One region of the Streptomyces sp. NPDC002499 genome, then DNA from elsewhere that is predicted to be linked to it. Evidence: riboswitches for the same ligand, from Rfam matches in the RefSeq annotation. Region 1 holds a riboswitch; each other region holds the start of a gene.
The links. A riboswitch is a leader RNA that binds a small molecule or an ion and turns the genes downstream of it on or off. The one in region 1 is predicted to bind cyclic di-AMP.
Positions count from the first base shown of each region.

Region 2: another riboswitch for cyclic di-AMP. It lies ahead of ACWD5F_RS32270 (C40 family peptidase); the one in region 1 lies ahead of ACWD5F_RS14490 (transglycosylase family protein).
Region 3: another riboswitch for cyclic di-AMP. It lies ahead of ACWD5F_RS24150 (M23 family metallopeptidase); the one in region 1 lies ahead of ACWD5F_RS14490 (transglycosylase family protein).

Region 1 is NZ_JBSFXO010000005.1:87,626-94,220, reverse strand. It holds gene ACWD5F_RS14505 (nucleoside triphosphate pyrophosphohydrolase) at 1-941, shown strand, start outside; gene ACWD5F_RS14500 (cytochrome P450 family protein) at 938-2,218, shown strand; gene ACWD5F_RS14495 (transglycosylase family protein) at 2,411-3,376, shown strand; cyclic di-AMP (ydaO/yuaA leader) riboswitch at 3,592-3,758, shown strand; gene ACWD5F_RS14490 (transglycosylase family protein) at 3,763-4,464, shown strand; gene eno (phosphopyruvate hydratase) at 4,752-6,038, shown strand; gene ACWD5F_RS14480 (FtsB family cell division protein) at 6,166-6,595, shown strand, end outside.
Region 2 is NZ_JBSFXO010000012.1:155,969-162,563, reverse strand. It holds gene ACWD5F_RS32280 (ATP-dependent Clp protease proteolytic subunit) at 37-672, shown strand; gene ACWD5F_RS32275 (hypothetical protein) at 680-988, shown strand; cyclic di-AMP (ydaO/yuaA leader) riboswitch at 1,358-1,537, shown strand; gene ACWD5F_RS32270 (C40 family peptidase) at 1,541-2,014, shown strand; gene ACWD5F_RS32265 (ATP-binding protein) at 2,077-2,535, opposite strand; gene ACWD5F_RS32260 (helix-turn-helix domain-containing protein) at 2,749-3,609, shown strand; gene ACWD5F_RS32255 (DUF397 domain-containing protein) at 3,619-3,846, shown strand; gene ACWD5F_RS32250 (8-amino-7-oxononanoate synthase) at 3,911-5,047, opposite strand; gene bioB (biotin synthase BioB) at 5,194-6,423, shown strand; gene ACWD5F_RS32240 (adenosylmethionine--8-amino-7-oxononanoate transaminase) at 6,416-6,595, shown strand, end outside.
Region 3 is NZ_JBSFXO010000008.1:288,792-295,386, forward strand. It holds gene ACWD5F_RS24145 (alpha-galactosidase) at 1-1,542, shown strand, start outside; cyclic di-AMP (ydaO/yuaA leader) riboswitch at 1,849-2,020, shown strand; gene ACWD5F_RS24150 (M23 family metallopeptidase) at 2,023-3,015, shown strand; gene ACWD5F_RS24155 (SGNH/GDSL hydrolase family protein) at 3,282-4,067, shown strand; gene ACWD5F_RS24160 (TetR/AcrR family transcriptional regulator) at 4,171-4,791, opposite strand; gene ACWD5F_RS24165 (Glu/Leu/Phe/Val dehydrogenase dimerization domain-containing protein) at 4,906-6,084, opposite strand; gene ACWD5F_RS24170 (MBL fold metallo-hydrolase) at 6,351-6,595, shown strand, end outside.

The DNA of each region.
Region 1 (6,595 bases):
CCTGGCAGGCCCTGCACGCCGCCGACCGGGTGCTGTGCGCGGACGGCGCCCACCCGCAGCTGCCGTATCTGCGTGAGGCCGGAACAGCGGTCGACGAGGTGTCCCCGAGTGCCGAGGAGCTGGTCGACGCGTGCGCCGGTGGGCGGACCGTGGTCGTCGTCGCCACCGGCGAGGGCGAACCGGCCCTCACCGACGGCCTCGCCCGGCTCGCCGGCTCCGGCCGCGTCCACATGCCCGACCTCGAGCTGCTCCCCGCCTCCTACGACCTGCCGGGCGCCCGTCTCCTCGACCTCGTCCAGGTCATGGACCGCGTCCGCGCCGAGTGCCCCTGGACCTCCCGGCAGACGCACAAGGGCCTGGCGAAGTACGCCATCGAGGAGGCCTACGAACTCGTCGAGGCGATCGAGGACGGCGACCGGGACGAGCTGCGCGAGGAGCTCGGGGACGTCCTGCTCCAGGTCGTCTTCCACGCGCGGATCGCCGAGGAGGACCCGGAGACCCCCTTCTCCGTCGACGACGTGGCCGCCGGCATCGTCACCAAGCTCATCCACCGCCACCCGCACGTCTTCGGCGACGAGACGGCCTCCACGCCCGAGGAGGTCGCGGAGCACTGGCTGCGCACGAAGGCCACGGAGAAGCGGCGCACCTCGGTGACGGACGGCATCCCCCTCGGCCAGCCGAGCCTCGCCCTCGCCTCGAAACTGGCGTCCCGCGTCCGCACGGCGGGCCTGGAGGTCCCGCTGCCCGCTGCGGACGGCATCGGGTACGAACTGCTCACGCTGGCGGTCCGCGCCGAGGCGGACGGCGTCGACCCGGAGGCGGCCCTGCGAGCTGCGGCACGCGCGTACCGGGACGCGGTGCGGGACGTGGAGGCGTCGGGACGGCAGGAAGAGGTCTCGGACGCGGACGCGGACGCGGACAAGGGGGACGACGAGGAGTGACCGACCAGCCGGACCGACCCCACGTGTCGACCACCCAACCCGACCTCTTCACCTGGGAGTTCGCCACCGACCCCTACCCCGCCTACGCCTGGCTCCGGGAGCACGCGCCCGTGCACCGCACGCGGTTGCCCAGCGGCGTGGAGGCATGGCTGGTGACCCGTTACGCCGATGCCAAGCAGGCCCTCGCCGAGCCGCGGCTCTCCAAGAACCCGGCGCATCACGACGAACCCGCCCACGCCAAGGGCAAGACGGGTATCCCCGGTGAGCGCAACGCCGAGTTGACGACCCATCTGCTCAACATCGACCCGCCGGACCACACCCGGCTGCGTCGGCTGGTCAGCAAGGCGTTCACGCCCCGCCGGGTCGCCGAGTTCACCCCCCGCGTCCAGGAACTCGCCGACGACCTCCTCGACCGGTTCGCCGAGAAGGGCTCCGCGGACCTCATCCACGAGTTCGCCTTCCCGCTCCCCATCTACGCGATCTGCGACCTGCTCGGCGTCCCGCGCGAGGACCAGGACGACTTCCGGGACTGGGCGGGGATGATGATCCGGCACGGGGGAGGGCCGCGGGGCGGGGTCGCGCGGTCCGTGAAGAAGATGCGTGGGTATCTCCTCGACCTCATTCACAAGAAGCGCGCGGCCCTGCCGGCCGAGCCCGCGCCCGGCGAGGACCTCATCTCCGGCCTCATCCGCGCCTCGGACGAGGGCGAGCACCTCACCGAGAACGAGGCCGCGGCAATGGCGTTCATCCTGCTCTTCGCCGGCTTCGAGACCACCGTCAACCTGATCGGCAACGGCACCTACGCCCTGCTCACCCACCCCGAGCAGCGCACCCGCCTCCAGGACTCCCTGGCCGCCGGCGAACGCGGTCTGTTGGCGACCGGCGTGGAGGAACTCCTGCGCTACGACGGCCCGGTGGAGCTGGCGACCTGGCGGTTCGCCACGCAACCCCTCACCGTGGGCGGGCAGGACATCGCGGCCGGCGACCCCGTTCTCGTCGTCCTCGCGGCGGCGGACCGGGATCCGGAGCGGTTCACCGAGCCGGACACCCTCGACCTCTCCCGCCGGGACAACCAGCATCTGGGGTACGGCCACGGCATCCACTACTGCCTCGGCGCGCCGCTCGCCCGACTGGAGGGGCAGACCGCGCTGGCCACGCTGCTGACCCGGCTGCCGGACCTCCGACTCGCCGCGGATCCGGCCGAGTTGAGATGGCGCGGGGGACTCATCATGCGCGGACTGCGCACGCTGCCCGTCGAGTTCACGCCACCCGGGTGACCGGATCGTCACCGCGCAGGTGCACGTGTCCACCTGCACAAACGTGACACGCATTCAACTCTGTGATCTTCACGTGATCTACGCGGCATTAACTTGTGACAAGCAATGGACTGCCTATACGTTCACCGTTCAAGTGCGGTGCCCAGCACCACGCGTCGCACTCGTCACCGCTCTCTTCTGAAAGGCCCCCGCATGCTCTCCGGGAACGGTCGTCACCGTCGCCCCCGCCAGGCTCCGGCCCTCCTCGTCGCGGCCGGCGTGACGGGCTCCGCCATCGCCATCCCGCTTCTCGGCGCGGTGAGCGCCAGCGCTGCCGACGGCACCACCTGGGACAAGGTGGCGAACTGCGAGACCGGCGGCTCCTGGAGCCAGAACGACGGGACCGGTTTCTACGGCGGGCTCAAGCTCTCGCAGGACGACTGGGAGCAGTACGGCGGTCTCGACTACGCCTCGCGCCCCGACCTGGCCAGCCGCAACCAGCAGATAGCCGTCGCCGAGAAGATCCTGGACGACCAGGGCGTGGGCGCGTTCCACACCTGCGGGCTGACCACGGGGCTGTCGAAGGACGACGGGTCGGCCGACATCGACACCGGGATCCTGGACGACTCGTCCGACTCCTCCTCGGACTCCTCGGACGGTTCCGGCTCCACCGGCCTGTCCAACACGCCCGGCGGTACGTCCGACGACTCGTCCTCGACGGACTCGTCCACGTCACCGTCGGCCTCGCCTGACTCTTCGTCCGATTCCTCGACCAACTCTGACGAATCGGACGATTACCTCTCGCCCTCCGACTCCCCGTCCGAGCCGACCGCGAGCGGTTCACAGGGAAGCGACAGCTCGTCGACAGATCGGGCGAAGGGTGACGACTCGGACAAGTCCGAGCAGGCCGTGGGCTCTTGGAGCCTGGTCGACACCGGCGCGGTCGGCTCCGGCAAGCATCGTGGCGCCAGTGCCGACGAGAACACGGTCGCCAGTGACACAGAAGGGTCCGCGCAGGGGTCGTACACCGTCCATGGCGGTGACACTCTCGCCTCCATCGCCGACTCCCTTGGCCTGGACGGCGGGTGGCGGGCGCTCTACGCCGAGAACAAGCAGGCCATCGGCGCCGACCCGAACGACATCGCGGCCGGTCAGACCCTGAGGCTTCCTGGCGAATAGGGGCGGACAGGGGCTGAACGGGGCGAAAAGCGACGGGAGTTAACGACGGTCTTCGGACTGAATGTCCGGTTTGGTGAAAGTGTGGGATGACTCTCAGATGCCCTGATCGTCTTTGAGTTTCCGCGGAATCCGTGTCTACGGTCATCACCGTTCGTCAACACGGACCCCGAATGCCGCAACGCCGAATCCTGCCAGCGGCCGTAGGGAACAGTCGTCGCTTCACAGCGCCGTAGGCAGGAGCGGGGGACCCAGGTAAGTGCCGGGCCCGGCAGACAGTGCCGGACCGGCTTGGGGTGAAGTCGTGCGCCGAGAGGCGCGCGGCCGGGCAACTCACACGGCCCGAACCCGACAGCTCACCTCGCAGGCGTCGGTGAGGGGATCTCCGCATGCTGTTTTCCAGCAAGGGCAAGCACCGCCGTCCGTCCAAGGCCACCCGCGTCGCCACGCTCGCCGGCGTGACCGGTGTCGCCATCGCCGCCCCGCTCATGGCGGCCGGCAACGCCTCCGCCGCCACCGCGTCCGAGTGGGACACGGTCGCCAGCTGCGAGTCCGGCGGCAACTGGTCCATCAACACCGGCAACGGCTACTACGGCGGTCTGCAGTTCTCCGCCTCCACGTGGGCCGCCTACGGCGGTACCCAGTACGCGTCGCAGGCCAACCAGGCCAGCAAGGCGCAGCAGATCACCGTCGCCGAGAAGGTGCTGGCCTCCCAGGGCAAGGGTGCCTGGCCGGTCTGCGGCACGGGCCTGTCCGGTGCCGCGTACAACGGCGGCAGCTCGTCGAGCTCCTCCAGCTCCTCGAACTCGTCCAGCTCTTCGAGCAGCGACGCCGGCACCCGCTCGAACGACTCGACGAGCACCTCCCGCTCCGCCGACCGTCCGGCCGCGAAGAAGACCGTCACCACCCCGACCGGCAAGAAGGTCAAGAAGGGCGACGGCGAGTACAAGGTCGTCAAGGGCGACACCCTCAGCACGATCGCCGAGAAGCACAAGGTCAAGGGCGGCTGGGAGAAGCTGTTCAAGCTGAACAAGGACATCGTCGAGGACGCCGACCTGATCTACCCGGGTCAGCAGCTGCACCTCAAGTGACAGAGACCTGGTAGCCGAACCACAGCGGCCTGACAGACGTGTCCCCCACCATGGAGGTCACGTGAGGGCCTCCCCCGTCCCCACGGGCTCCCCGCTCCGGTGCGTGTTCCCCCGTACGCACCGGGGCGGGGTTCTTTTTGCCCGCCTGCTTTGTTCCGTTCGGAAACAATTTACTCTCGGTTCTGTCCAAGGGGCGGCCCATCGGCTGGCTGTTCGTCCCGGGACGGTTAGGCTCGGTCCCGCAGAGCCATCGCGGCCCGCGTAGCCGCGTCACATTGAAGAAGGAGATGCTCGTGCCGTCCATCGACGTCGTCGTAGCCCGGGAAATCCTGGACTCCCGAGGCAACCCCACGGTCGAGGTCGAGGTCGGCCTCGACGACGGCAGCACGGGTCGTGCCGCCGTCCCCTCCGGCGCCTCCACGGGCGCCTTCGAGGCCATCGAGCTGCGTGACGGTGACCCCAACCGCTACCAGGGCAAGGGTGTCGAGAAGGCCGTCCTCGCCGTCATCGAGCAGATCGGCCCGGAGCTGGTCGGCTACGACGCCACCGAGCAGCGCCTGATCGACCAGGCGATGTTCGACCTGGACGCCACCGACAACAAGGGCTCGCTCGGCGCCAACGCCATCCTCGGCGTCTCCCTCGCCGTCGCGCACGCCGCCTCCGAGGCCTCCGACCTCCCCCTCTTCCGCTACCTGGGCGGCCCGAACGCGCACCTGCTGCCCGTTCCGATGATGAACATCCTGAACGGCGGGTCGCACGCCGACTCGAACGTGGACATCCAGGAGTTCATGATCGCCCCGATCGGCGCGGAGTCCTTCTCCGAGGCGCTGCGCTGGGGCGCCGAGGTCTACCACACCCTCAAGAAGGTCCTGAAGAGCAAGGGCCTGTCCACCGGCCTCGGCGACGAGGGCGGCTTCGCCCCGAACCTGGACTCCAACCGTGCCGCGCTCGACCTCATCCTCGAGGCCATCAAGCAGGCCGGTTACATCCCCGGCGAGCAGATCGCGCTCGCGCTCGACGTCGCCGCGTCCGAGTTCTACAAGGACGGCAAGTACGAGTTCGAGGGCAAGTCCCGCTCGGCCGCCGAGATGACCGAGTACTACGAGGAGCTCGTGGCGGCCTACCCGCTCGTCTCCGTCGAGGACCCGCTGTACGAGGACGACTGGGCCGGCTGGAAGGTCCTCACCGACCGCCTCGGCGACAAGGTGCAGATCGTCGGCGACGACCTGTTCGTCACCAACCCGGAGCGTCTGGCCCGCGGCATCGAGGACGGCGCGGCCAACGCGCTGCTCGTCAAGGTGAACCAGATCGGCTCGCTCACCGAGACCCTGGACGCCGTCGAGCTGGCCCAGCGCAACGGCTTCAAGTGCATGATGTCCCACCGCTCCGGCGAGACCGAGGACGTCACCATCGCCGACCTCGCCGTCGCCACCAACTGCGGCCAGATCAAGACCGGCGCCCCGGCCCGCTCCGAGCGCGTCGCCAAGTACAACCAGCTGCTGCGCATCGAGGAGATCCTCGACGACGCGGCGGTGTACGCGGGGCGCTCCGCGTTCCCGCGCTTCAAGGGCTGATCCGCAGAGCCAAGGGCAAGGGCTGCGCCGTACAGGGTCAAGCCCGAGCCAGTCGTACGTACGTCCCCGTACTCGGTCCCGTACCGTGTGCGGGGACGTACGCGCGTGTGAAAGGGGAGGCGGAGACATGGCCGTCAAGGACCGGGACCGTTTCTCCACCACCACCCGGATCCGGCTGCTCGGCGAGCAGACCGCCGCGCGGGTCTACCGCTCGCAGACCAAGCGCCAGGCCCGCCGCTCCCGGCTCACCGGCCGCGCGGCCCTGCTCGCGCTCGTCGTCTGCACGCTGGTCGTGGCGCTCGCCTACCCGATAAGGCAGTACGTCTCCCAGCGCGCCGAGGTCGCTGATCTGCAGCGGCAGAGGCAGCAGGCCAAGGAGCGGGTCGAGCAGCTGCGCGACCTCAAGGCGCGCTGGCAGGACGACGCGTACGCCGAGCAGCAGATCCGGCAGCGGCTGCACTACGTCATGCCCGGGGAGACCGGTTACGTCGTGATCGACCCGGACCTGACCAAGCAGTCGCGCGCCGACCTGGGGGCGGCCGACCGCCCCTGGTACT
Region 2 (6,595 bases), on a different contig from region 1:
AGTCGGCCACAGCAGACGCAGAAGGAGGGGGCACCCATGATCCGACCCACCGCCCGCCATGTCCTGCCCGAGTTCACCGAGCGCACCAGTTCCGGGGTCCGGACGATGGATCCGTACTCGAAGCTGCTGGAGGAGCGGATCGTCTTTCTCGGGACGCCGGTCGACGACGTCTCGGCGAACGACGTGATGGCGCAGTTCATGCACCTCGAGTACCAGGACCCGGACCGGGACATCTCGCTGTACATCAACTCCCCCGGCGGCTCGTTCACCGCGATGTCGGCGATCTACGACACGATGCGGTTCGTCACCTGTGACGTGGAGACCATCTGCCTGGGTCAGGCCGGCTCCTCCGCCGCGGTGTTGCTGGCCGCGGGCACACCGGGCAAGCGGCTCGCGCTGCCGGGTGCGCGCGTGGTCCTCCATCAGCCCGCGTTCTCCGGGCCGATCGAGGGACAGGCCAGTGATCTGGCCATCCAGGCCGAGGAGTTGATGCGGACCCGCGACCTGCTGGAGGAGCTGCTGGTACGGCACACCGGCCGCTCGGCGGAGCAGGTGCACGAGGACATCGAGCGGGACAACATCCTGGACGCGCAGGGGGCGTTGGAGTACGGCCTGGTGGACCGGATCGTCTCCACCCGCAAGACCACGCTCACCCCGCCCGCGGGGAGGTGAGCCGCCGGTGCTCCCACCCGAGCTGCCGCCGCTGCCCGCGTTGACGCGCGCCGAGGGCGAGTTGATCGACCGTTATCTCGACGTGGTCGACCTGCTCGGCCGGATCAACCCGGCGCGGGACGGGGACACCTACCGCGGGCTGCGGGCAGCGCAGGCGTTGGTGTCCAAGGCGGCCGAACTACGGGACGCGCTGGCGCTGATGCACCAGCGGGGCGAGGCCGAGGTGCACGCTCCCACCTTGGCGCGGGCGCTGCGGGTGCTGGACGGCGAGCGCCGCACGGCGCGGCTCACTCTGCCGCCGAGCTCCGCCAGTTGAGGCAGGCGTGGCCGGTTCGGATGTCCGCCGTGCGGTCGGGACGTCCGGACCGGAGGTGAAACGGACCAAATGACGTACCCCCGTTCGGCGGAGTTGCGGCTACTTCTTGGCGACCGTCAAGGTTGCGCAACGCGCGTGATGCGAGGGCCGCATGAGGCGTTCCTGTGCTGGTCCGGGGGGCTGCGCACCCCTGGACACCGGCTCGAACACGGGGGTGTCCACCCGAACGGGTGAGTGGTGAGTAACCCCACAAATCCCCGATTCCGTTGGGCTTTTCGGACATTCATAGGTCAAGATCCCTGTCTGACGACAAGACCCCGCCGCAGCGGCGGGGCGATCCGGGCGGACGCCGAGTCCTACCGCCGCCCGGATGACAGGTCGACAGGATTGCATCGGTAGGAGTGGAGGACCCAAGCACGACGGGTCGCCGGGACGGTCACGCCATGACCGGGTCGAGCAGCCCTTGGGGTGAAGCCGCGTCAGCGGCCGGGCAACTTTGTCAGCCCGAATCCGACAGGTCATCCTTCACAGGCGGCTGACGAAGGGTTGCGCATGTCTGCGCTCAATCGTGTCCCGTCGCTGATGGCCCGGGCCGGTACGGCCTCCGCTCTCACCCTCGCCGCAGTGGGCGGCTCCGTCGTGATCCCCGGTGTCGCATCCGACGCCGCGGCCGCGACACCTGCGACCAAGGCACTTCACATCGCGGCTTCCAAGAAGGGCTCCCCGTACAAGTACGGCGCCACCGGACCACGCCGCTTCGACTGCTCAGGGCTCACGCTGTACTCGTTCAAGAAGGCGGGCAAGAAGCTTCCCCGCACGGCGGCCCAGCAGTACAACAAGACCCACCACATCTCGGCCAAGGGCCGCAAGGCCGGGGACCTCGTGTTCTTCCACTCGGGCTCCAGCGTCTACCACGTCGGCATCTACGCCGGGAAGGGAAAGATCTGGCACGCCCCGAAGACCGGGGACGTGGTACGGCTGCAGAAGATCTGGACGAAGAGCGTCTGGTACGGCCGGGTCAGCTGACTCTCCCGCGGGGGCGACGGCGCCCTGACACGCCGTCGCCCTCGCGGGGCACGACACAGGCTCTACGGCTCCTGCTGTCCCGCGGTCGTGACCGGCCGCGCCGGTACGGTCCACGGAAGTTCGATGGAGACCGTCTTGCCGCCCTCCGGAGTGGCCCGCACCCGCAGCCGGCCGCCGCACTCCGCGGCCAGCCACCGAATGATCACCATGCCCCGGCCGTTGTCCTGTTGGACAGCGGCCGGCAGGCGTTTGGGAAACCGGGGGTGGCTGTCGGTCACCCCGATGCGCAGGTGTTCGTCACGGTCCAGCACGATGTCCACCGTGAAGGTGGGTGACTGGCCGAAGGTGTGCTGTACGGCGTTGGTGGCCAGTTCGGAGACGATGAGCCGGACACTGTCGGCCACCTCGGTGTCGGACGGCAGACCCCACTCCGCCAACGTCGAGACCACATAACCGCGGGCCGTGGCGACCGAGGCGGGTTCGCTCGGCAGAGTGACGGATGCTTCCAGGTGGTCTGCCATGGCGACGTCGTCCCTTTCCCGCGGGACCGGGGTCCGACACAGAGCGGATGGTTCGAGTACGGTCCCGGACTGGTGCTTCGTCGCCAGACTGCCATTACCGCGCCGGTCACGGGTGGCGATCCACCAAGATATGCATATATCTGTCGCTCAAAGCGGTGAACTCTACGACGGGAGACCGTATTTGGGCGGCCCGGAAGGAGTAAGGAGTGACCCATGCAGCACGGACCCGCGGTGCGCCGCCGGAAGCTGGGCGCCGAACTGCGTTCGTTGCGCACCGGGTCGGGGCTCACCAGTGGTGAGGCGGCCCGGATGGTGGGCTGGCATCAGTCGAAGGTGAGCCGGATCGAGACCGGCGCCAGCGGTGTGAAACCGGCCGATGTGCGGTTACTGCTGGATGCCTACGGCGTCTCGGATCCGCAGTTGCGGGAGATGCTCCAGATGCTGGCGGGCTCCGACGAGGGCGGCGGCCGGCACCACTGGTGGCACGCCTACCGCGGGGTGCTGCCGACGACCTACCGCGACTTCATCAGCCTGGAGTCCCAGGCGAGCGCGATGCGGACGCTGGAGACCTCGGTGGTGCCCGGGCTGTTGCAGACGCCCGAGTACGCGCGGGCGGTGACCAGGGCTGCGGTCGGAGGTCTGGACGACGAACGGCTCGACGCGCTGGTCGAGGTGAGGCTCGCCCGACAGGACGTCCTGCGTTCGAATCCGCCGCTGAAACTCAGCGCGATCCTGGACGAGGCGGTGCTGCGCCGGGAGATCGGCGGCCCTGACGTCATGTCACGCCAGCTGGCCCGCCTCATCGAGGCGGCTCGCCTGCCCCAAGTGCGGCTTCAGGTACTGCCGTTCACCGCCGGGGCGCATGTCGGCGTCACCGGACCTTTCGTTGTCTTCTCATTTTCGAGCACTTCTGATCTGGACGTGGTTGTTCTCGACCACTTGACGAGTAGCCTCTACCTCGAACGGAAAGAAGACCTCCAGGCCTACATCGAGGCCTTCAACACCCTTCAGATCTATGCCCTTTCACCCGAGGACTCGTTGGATTACATCGCCGCGATAGGTGACGGCGCGTAAGGAGGCACCATGTCAGCACTGCCTCGGAACGTTCCTTCCAGTACCGATCTGCACGGTGTGCGGTGGCTGCGCAGCAGCTACAGCACGGGAGCCAACAACTGCGTCGAGACGGCGCTGTCGCGCTCCGGCCCCTGGGCGGGGCTGCTCGCCGTGCGCGACTCCAAGGACGCGTCAGGACCCGTCCTGCTCTTCTCCCCCGAGAGCTGGGCGGGCTTCACGGCCGCGTTCGACCTCTGATCGGTTCCGTGTCCCGGACCTGATCAGTTCCGTATCCGGCGGCGCACGGCCGTGTCACGCCGACTCATGGTCGCGTTTCGCCGATCACACCCACAGCGCGTTCGATCTGCGCCTCGGAGAGGTCCGCACGGGCTGTCAGCCTGAGCCGTGAGATGCCGTCGGGCACGGAGGGGGGCCGGAAACACCCCACGACGAGCCCCGCGGCACGGCAGTCGGCCGCCCACCGCAAGGCCCCCTCCGGGGACGGCGCGCGCACGGAGACCACCGCGGCGTCGGGGCGTACCGCCTCGTGCCCCGCGGCGGTCAGGCGTGCGTGCAGTTCGGCCGCGACCGTACGCGCGCGTGCCGCCCGCCCCGGTTCCCGGCGCAGCAGCCCCAGGGCCGCCAGGGCGGCGCCCGCCGCCGCGGGGGCCAGACCCGTGTCGAAGATGAACGTCCGGGCCGCGTTGATCAGATGGTCGATCACCCGCGCGGGACCGAGGACGGCTCCGCCCTGGCTGCCCAGCGACTTGGACAGCGTGACCGTCACGACCACGTCGTCGGCGCCCGCGAGCCCCGCCGCGTGCGGCGCGCCGCGTCCGCCGTCCCCGAGGACGCCCAGCCCGTGCGCGTCGTCGACCAGCAGTCCCGCGCCGTGCTCCCGGCACACCCCGGCGAGCGCCGCGAGCGGGGCCGCGTCGCCGTCGACCGAGAACACCGTGTCGGACACGACGACCGCCGAGCCCTCCGGCCCCTCATGGGTGCGCAGCGCCTTGCGCACGGCCTCCGGGTCGGTGTGCGGGACCACCTGCGTGGTGCCCCGGGCCAGTCGGCAGCCGTCGATGAGGGAGGCGTGGTTGCCCGCGTCGGAGACGATCAGCGAGCCGTGCGGGGCCAGGGTCGTGACCGCGGCGAGGTTGGCCGCGTACCCCGAGGAGAAGACCAGCGCCGCCTCGAAGCCGCAGAAGTCGGCCAGCTCGCGCTCCAGCTCCGTGTGCAGCTCCGTCGTCCCGGTGACGAGCCGCGAGCCGGTCGAGCCGCCGCCCCAGGTGTGCGCCGCCCGCGCCGCGCCCTCGGCGACCTCGGGGTGGTGCGCGAGACCCAGGTAGTCGTTGCTCGCGAGGTCGAGGAGCGGGGAGTCGGCCGGGCGCGGGCGCAGGGTCCGTACGAGCCCGGCCCGGCGGCGCAGCAGCGCCTGCTCGTCGATCCAGCCGAACGCCATGGCTCCTCCGGGCTTTTGTAGGCAGTGGACAGACACTAACCGCAGGTCCCGCAGCCCATGATGTGGCAATACACACACGACGAAGTCCCTTCGTTGTGCGAACTCTCCTTGGCCGGAAGCTGCTCCGTAGGACAGGATCGGCTCTCATGGACCTGCTGAACACGCTGGTGGACAAGGGGCTTCGGCGCGAGCTGCCGACCCGCGAGGAGGCTCTCGCCGTCCTCGCCACTTCCGACGACGACGTGCTCGATGTGGTGGCCGCGGCCGGCAAGGTGCGCAGGCACTGGTTCGGCCGCCGGGTGAAGCTCAACTACCTCGTCAACTTGAAGTCCGGACTGTGTCCCGAGGACTGCTCCTACTGCTCCCAGCGACTCGGTTCCAAGGCCGAGATCCTGAAGTACACCTGGATCAAGCCGGACGAGGCGTCGAAGGCGGCGGCGGCCGGTCTGGCGGGAGGCGCCAAGCGGGTCTGCCTGGTGGCGTCCGGACGCGGACCGACCGACCGTGACGTGGACCGGGTCTCGGACACGATCAAGGCGATCAAGGACCAGAACGAGGACGTCGAGGTGTGCGCCTGCCTCGGCCTGCTCTCCGACGGCCAGGCCGAGCGGCTGCGCGCGGCGGGCGCGGACGCGTACAACCACAACCTCAACACGTCCGAGGCGACGTACGGGGACATCACGACCACGCACACCTACGCCGACCGCGTGGACACCGTGCAGAAGGCGCACGCGGCCGGTCTGTCCGCCTGCTCCGGTCTGATCGCGGGCATGGGCGAGACCGACGAGGACCTGGTCGACGTGGTGTTCTCGCTGCGCGCCCTCGACCCGGACTCGGTTCCGGTCAATTTCCTGATCCCGATGGAGGGCACCCCGCTCTCCAAGGAGTGGAACCTCACCCCGCAGCGCTGCCTGCGCATCCTGGCGATGGTCCGTTTCGTGTGCCCGGACGCCGAGGTGCGCATCGCGGGCGGCCGTGAGGTCCACCTGCGCACGATGCAGCCGTTGGCCCTGAACCTGGCCAACTCGATCTTCCTGGGCGACTACCTCACCAGCGAGGGCCAGGCCGGCCACGCCGACCTGGAGATGATCGCGGACGCCGGCTTCGAGGTGGAGGGCACCGACCAGGTGACCCTGCCGGAGCACCGGGCGACGGCGGGCGCGGGCTGCGGTTCGCACGCGGGCGGCGGCTGCGGGTCCCACGAGGGCGGCGGGAGCGCCGGGTGCGGGTCGCACGCGGGTGGCGACGTCTGCGGCACGGCGACTGCGGAGCCCGTGCCTGCTGCCGCGTCCGCGGCCGCGCTGAACGAACCCCGTACCGACCTGGTCTCGGTCCGTCGCCGAGGTGCCGGAACGGATCTCGCGCCCAATGCCTGACCTGCCCGCCCCGCCCGGCCTGTCCGTCACCGAGCTGCTGGAACTGGACCGACGGCACGTCTGGCATCCCTACGGACCCATGCCGGGCCGGCAGGAACCGCTCGTCGTGGAGTCGGCGAGCGGGGTCCGGCTGAGGCTGCGCGGGGCGGACGGGAGCACGGACGAGGTCGTG
Region 3 (6,595 bases), on a different contig from region 1:
CCGCTCACCTACGGCGAGAAGGTCATCGGCAGCCGCCGCGGCCACACCAGCCACCAGCACCTGCCCTGGGTCGCCCTGGACACCGACGCGACCGAGGAGCGCGGCGAGGTGTACGGCTGCGCGCTCGGGTGGTCGGGCTCCTGGCGGATCGCGGTGGCGCAACTCCCCGACGCGCGCGTGCAGATCAACGGTGGCGTCGGGTACGACGAGTCCGGGCTGCTGCGCCTTGCGGCGGGGGAGTCCTTCACCACCCCCGTCTTCGCCGGTCTGTGGAGCGAGGGCGGCTTCGGCGGCGCGAGCCGTGCCTGGCACGCCTACCAGCGGACGTACGTCATCCCGGACGCGGACCGGGACCGGCCCGTGCTGTTCAACTCCTGGGAGGCCACCGAGTTCGACATCTCCGAGGAGCAGCAGGGCGCCCTCGCCCGGCAGGCCGCGGCGATCGGTGTCGAGCTGTTCGTGGTCGACGACGGCTGGTTCGGCAAGCGCGTCAACGACCGGGCCGGACTCGGCGACTGGACGCCCAACCCCGACCGCTTCCCCGGGGGCCTGAAGCCGCTCGCCGACGAGGTGCACGCGCTCGGCATGCAGTTCGGCATCTGGGTCGAGCCCGAGATGGTCAACGCGGACAGCGACCTGTACCGCGCGCACCCCGACTGGGTGCAGTTCCAACCGGGACGAAAGCGGACGGAGTTCCGCAATCAGCTCGTACTCAACCTGGCCCGGCCGGACGTCCAGGAGTACCTCTGGGAGAAGCTCGACGCCATCCTCTCCAGCGCCCCGATCGACTACGTGAAGTGGGACTTCAACCGCTGCTTCACCGACGCCGGCTGGCCCGGCGACGCGTACCCGCAGCGGCTGTGGATCGACCATGTGCACGCGCTGTACGCCCTGTTGGACCGGCTGCGGGCGGCGCATCCCGGAGTCTCCTTCGAGTCCTGCTCGGGCGGCGGCGGCCGGATCGACCTCGGGATCATCAGCCGCACGGACGAGGTGTGGACCTCCGACAACACCGACCCGCTCGACCGGCTCGCCATCCAGCACGGCTTCACCCAGATCCACCCCGCGCGCGTGATGGCCGCCTGGGTCACCGACAGCCCCAACACCCAGCTCAACGACCGCGTCAGCTCGCTGCGCTTCCGGTTCGTGAGCTCCATGGCGGGCGTGCTGGGCGTCGGCGGCGACCTCACCAAGTGGACCGAGGAGGAACTGGCCGAGGCGGGCGACTGGGTCGCCCTGTACAAGGAGATCCGGCACCTCGTGCAGCAGGGTGACCTCTACCGGCTGCGGGCCCCGCAGGGCGGGCTCAGTGCCGTCCAGTACGTGCTCGGGGACGAGGCCGTGGTCCTCGCCTGGCTCCAGGCGCAGAGCTACGGCGAGCCCGTGCCGGCGCTGCGGCTGCGCGGGCTGGACCCGACAGCGTCGTACGAATGCCTCGAAACGGGCGAAGTTCACAGGGGTGCCGTACTGCTGCATCACGGACTTCGGACCGGACTGCGCGGCGACTTCGATGCGACGGTTCTTCGGCTCCGTCGCATCTGACTCTTCTGTCCGAATTGGCGCCTTGGTTCGCCTTCGTTCCAACTCGCTCTGGAATAAGGCGGACTGGGGTGGCGTCACGTGAGGAGCGTCATATCCGTGACCGTGCGTGGTTCTGCATGTCCACGTAATGCACGTGCTTTTCAAGGGTGTTTGTGCCTGGTGGCGGGTCCTTAATTCACGCAGGGTGACCGTGAATTCTCGCAAGGGATCAAGAGAAACGTATTCACAGGGAACCTCTACTTGTTCCTTCGCGTCCTGGTCGCTTACGTTCGCCACCAATCCGGACGGACGCCAAATCCTGCCGCCGACCGGAGTCCGCACAACTCACCCGTGAACGGCAGGAGCGGGGGACCCACAGGTACAACCGCCTGTTCCGGTCTCCGGAACAGGCTTGGGGTAAAGCCGTGCCGAAAAGCACGGCCGGGCATCTCCAGCTCGCACCCGACAGCTCACCTCGCAGGCGCCGGAGAGGAATTCGTCATGCCCGCGAAGGGTAAGCACCGCCGCCCCAAGTCCCAGCGCCTGACCCGCACCATCGCCGTCGCCGGCACCGGGGGCGCCGCGCTCGCCCTCCCGCTCATGGGGGCCACCGGCGCCCACGCGGCCACCTCCGAATCGGCTTCCCAGGCGGTTTCGGAAAAGGCCGTCCAGTCGCTTCCGGATGTCGAGAAGACGTCGGTCCAGCAGAAGTCGACGGCACAGAAGTCGGCCAAGAAGAGCACAGCCAACACCCAAGGTGTGCGCACCTATTCGGTGCGGTCCGGCGACTGGCTCGCGAAGATCGCCGACGAGGAGAACGTCACCGGCGGCTGGCAGAAGCTCTACTCGGACAACCGTGCGGCCGTCGGCGACGACCCGTCGCTCATCCACCCCGGCCTGAAGCTCACGCTCGGCAAGAAGGCCGCGACCGGCACCACCGAGTCCGCGCCCTCTTCCTCGTCTTCCTCGAAGAATTCCGGCTCCTCGTCCTCGAAGGACTCCTCCTCGAAGAGTTCCTCCTCGGACAGCCAGGCCTCCTCGAACTCGACGAGCACGCAGTCCGCCGACTCCGCCACCAGCTCCAGCGGCTACACCCTTCCGGTCACCGGCGCCACGATCGGCACCGGCTACCGGGTGGCCGGCAGCATGTGGTCCAGCGGCTACCACACCGGCGTCGACTTCGTCGTCCCGACCGGCACCTCGCTCAAGGCCGTGGCCGCAGGCACGGTCGTCTCCGCGGGCTGGGGCGGCGCGTACGGCAACCAGGTCGTCATCAAGCTGAACGACGGCTACTACGCCCAGTACGCCCACCTCTCGCAGCTCTCCGTCTCGGCCGGCCAGACCGTGACCGAGGGCCAGCAGATAGGCCTCTCCGGCGCGACCGGCAACGTGACCGGACCGCACCTGCACTTCGAGATCCGTACGACCCCCGACTACGGCTCCGACGTCGACCCGGTCGCGTACCTCCGTACGAAGGGCGTCGCCGTCGGCTGACGCACCTCCCGCACCACCTGCCTGACACGCTGCCGAAGGCCGGATCCCGATCCCCGGGTCCGGCCTTCGGTGTGACGTGGTGCCGCCTTCGGCAGGGCGTTCCAGCCGTCAACAGCCGTGGCCGGAAAGCTATTCCTGGTTTGGTGAACACTTTAGGAGTGGCTTATCTCACCGCACGTCAACCCTTTCCTACGGTCGCGTAGGTCACATTCGAAGGTGAATCATGTTCGCTTGTGGCAGACGATTCGAAGAATGACAGCAGATCAGTGATCGGGTCGTACGTTGCGGTGGGGGACAGCTTCACCGAAGGCGTCGGCGACCCCGGCCCCGACGGGGCGATGGTCGGTTGGGCCGACCGGTTCGCGGTACTGCTCGCGGACCGGGAGCCCGAGGGCCACTTCACGTACAACAACCTCGCCGTACGCGGAAAGCTGCTCGACCAGATCGTGGCGGACCAGCTTCCGCAGGCTCTCCGACTCGCCCCGGACCTGATCTCCTTCAGCGCGGGCGGCAACGACATCATCCGGCCCGGCACCGACCCCGACGAGGTCGCCGAGCGTTTCGAGCTGGCGATCGCCCGGCTCACCGAGTCGGCCGGCACCGTCCTGGTGACGACCGGCTTCGACACCCGAGGCGTCCCCGTGCTCAAGCATCTGCGCGGCAAGATCGCCACCTACAACGGCCATGTGCGCGCGGTCGCCGACCGGTACGGCTGTCCCGTGCTCGACCTGTGGTCCCTGAAGACCGTCCAGGACCGCCGGGCCTGGGACGACGACCGGCTGCACCTCTCGCCCGAGGGGCACACGCGCGTGGCGCTGCGCGCGGGCCAGGTGCTCGGTCTCGAGGTGCCGGCCGACCCGGACCAGGCCTGGCCCCCGCTGCCGCCCCGCGGCACGCTGGAGGTCCGGCGGGACGACGTGCACTGGGCGCGCGAGTACCTGGTGCCGTGGATCGGGCGGCGGCTGCGCGGCGAGTCCTCGGGCGACCACGTGACGGCGAAGGGCGCGCTGTCCCCGGACGACATCAAGTCGCGGATCGCCCGGGTGGCCTGAAGGATGCCAGCGGTGCGGGCCGTGCCGACCTGAAACGGCGCGGCCCACACCGCTGGAGTATGGAGATGGCCGACCCCGAAGCATGGGGGTGACCGGGTGGCTTTCATCGCTCCGAAGCGGTCAACGCCTCCTGCGCGAGACCCAGTTCACGGGCCACCGCCTCGTCCACCCACTCCTGCGCCCGCGCCCGCGGCACCGCGCCGGGATACGACGTCAGCTGGACGGCGAGCCCGTCGAGCAGGGCCGTCAGGCGCAGGGCCGTGCCGTGCGGGTCGGGGCACCGGAACTCGCCGGCGGCGACGCCCTCCGCGATGACCTCGGCGAGCGCGGCCTTCCACTGCCGGTCCAGGTCCCGGGTGACCTCCCGCAGCGTGGGCTCGCGCAGGGCCGCCGCCCAGCCCTCGATCCACAGCCGCCAGCCCTTGGCCGGGCCGGTCGGCGCGTACCAGCGCACCGCCGAACGCAGTCGACGCAGCGCCGTCGTCCGGCGGCCGAGCAGCTTGCGCAGATGGGCGAGATCGTCCTCGGCGGCGTACGTGAACGCGGCGGCGACCAGCTTCTCCTTCGTGGAGAAGTGATAGAGCACCAGCGCGTTGCTCACGCCGAGCACCGCGGCCACGTCGGCGATCCTGACCGCCGCCACGCCCCGTACCTCGATCTGCTCGATGGCGGCCCGCAGCAACTCCTCGCGCCGCTCGGCCACGCTCAACCGCACTCTCGCCACCCGGTCACCCTATTCCGTTCGCACAGGACGTTGTCTCCGCGGTGTCGGACCCGGCCCCAACGGGCAACATCGCCGCACCGGTTCGGCATTCACCGCCTACGGGCGGCGAGTCGGTCAGCGGTACCAGCCGAACCGCTCGGCGATCACCGGCAGCCGGTCCGCGACGATGGCGTGGGCGGCGGCCCGCGGGGTCGTGCCGTCGTCCTCCGCGCGGGCCAGCGTCAGGTCGATCAGGGCGCGCATGGAGCGGCGCATGTGCGCGAACGCCTCGTCCGCGTCCGGACCGATGTCGCCGAACAGGGTCCACCACCACCAGGCGTTCGTCCCGGAGTTGACGACCACGTCGGGCAGCACGGTCACCCCGCGCGCGGCCAGCAACTGCTCCGCCGCCGGCAGGACGGGCATGTTGGCGGCCTCGACGATCCAACGGGCGGTGATCCGCCCCTGGTTCGCCGTGTCGATCGCGTACGAGACGGCCGCCGGCACCAGCACCTCCGCCTCGGCGGACAGCCAGGCGTCGCCGGGCAGTTCGCGGTCGGCCGGGCGCAACACGGAGCGGTCCACGGTGCCGTACGCGTCCCGCGCGGCCAGCAGTGCCTCGACGTCGAGGCCCGCCGGGTTGGCGATCGTGCCCTTGATGTCGGCGACGGCGACGACGGCGAGCCCCGCGCGGGCGAGGAAGCGCGCCGTGGCGCCGCCCATGGTGCCCAGGCCCTGCACGGCGACCCGCGCGCCCGCGTACGGCACGCCCGCCCGGTCCAGGGCCGCCAGCGCCGACTCGGCGACCCCGCAGCCGCCGGCCAGTTCGTCGAGCCCGATGCCGTCCACCTCGACGGCGAACGCGTCCGCGAGCCGCCGCCGGGCCGCCGTCTCGTCGTCCAGCAGCGGGTACACGGCCTGGATCGACGAGACGAGCCCCGCCTCGGTCGCCGCCCGGTCCACCAGGTCCTGCGTGAGACCGAGGTCCTCGCCGGTGGTCCAGAAGTTCTCGATGTACGGCTTCATGGCGCGCAGATAGCGCACCAGCAGGTCGTACGCCCCCGGGTCCTGGGGATCGCAGTCGATGCCGCCCTTGGCGCCGCCCAGGGGGATGTAGCGGCCCTCGGGGTCGTAGTGCAGGGCTTCCTTCATGGTCATCCCGCGGGCGAGCCCGGTGACCTCGTCGAGCGTGCAGCCCGCGCGCATGCGCAGCCCGCCGCTGCAGACGCCCCGAACCAGCCGGTCGACGACCAGGAAGCCCTGGCGGCCGGTGAGGTGGTCGGTCCAGGTGAGCGTCATCAGGGGGGCGGTCATGCGGTCTCCTCGGTGCTCACGGACGAGCGTCTACTGAATCGCCGGTCAGTATCTGGAGCCGGAGCGGTGCATGTCAACGCACGGGGCCGATCGTCGGTGGCGCGTCGGCCTGCGTAAATGTCCGCATACGAGACGTCATGACGTGGTTACGCTCCGCCGTACCTTTGGGTTTTCTTTGGAAACTTCGGGATGCGAAGCCGTCGGTCCGGTGTTGTCGGAGAGGCCGACCATAATGGAATGTCTCACCGTCTCCACCAGGAGGTACCGTGTCCGGTTTCCGTTCCCTGAGCTCCGGGCTCCGCGCGCTGCAGCCCGCGGCCTTCGGCGCGGACCCGAGTGGTGAGCGCCTCGCGCGCATCCGCAGATCGCCCCACTTCAAGGACGGGGTCTTCCAGAACCCCGGCGGCACCGCCCGGACCCGCCCCTCGGGCTCGATGGTCGACTTCGCGAAGGTCTTCTTCGACAAGGAGCAGCGCCCCCGCCGCGCCCCCACGGGCACGATCCCGGTGCA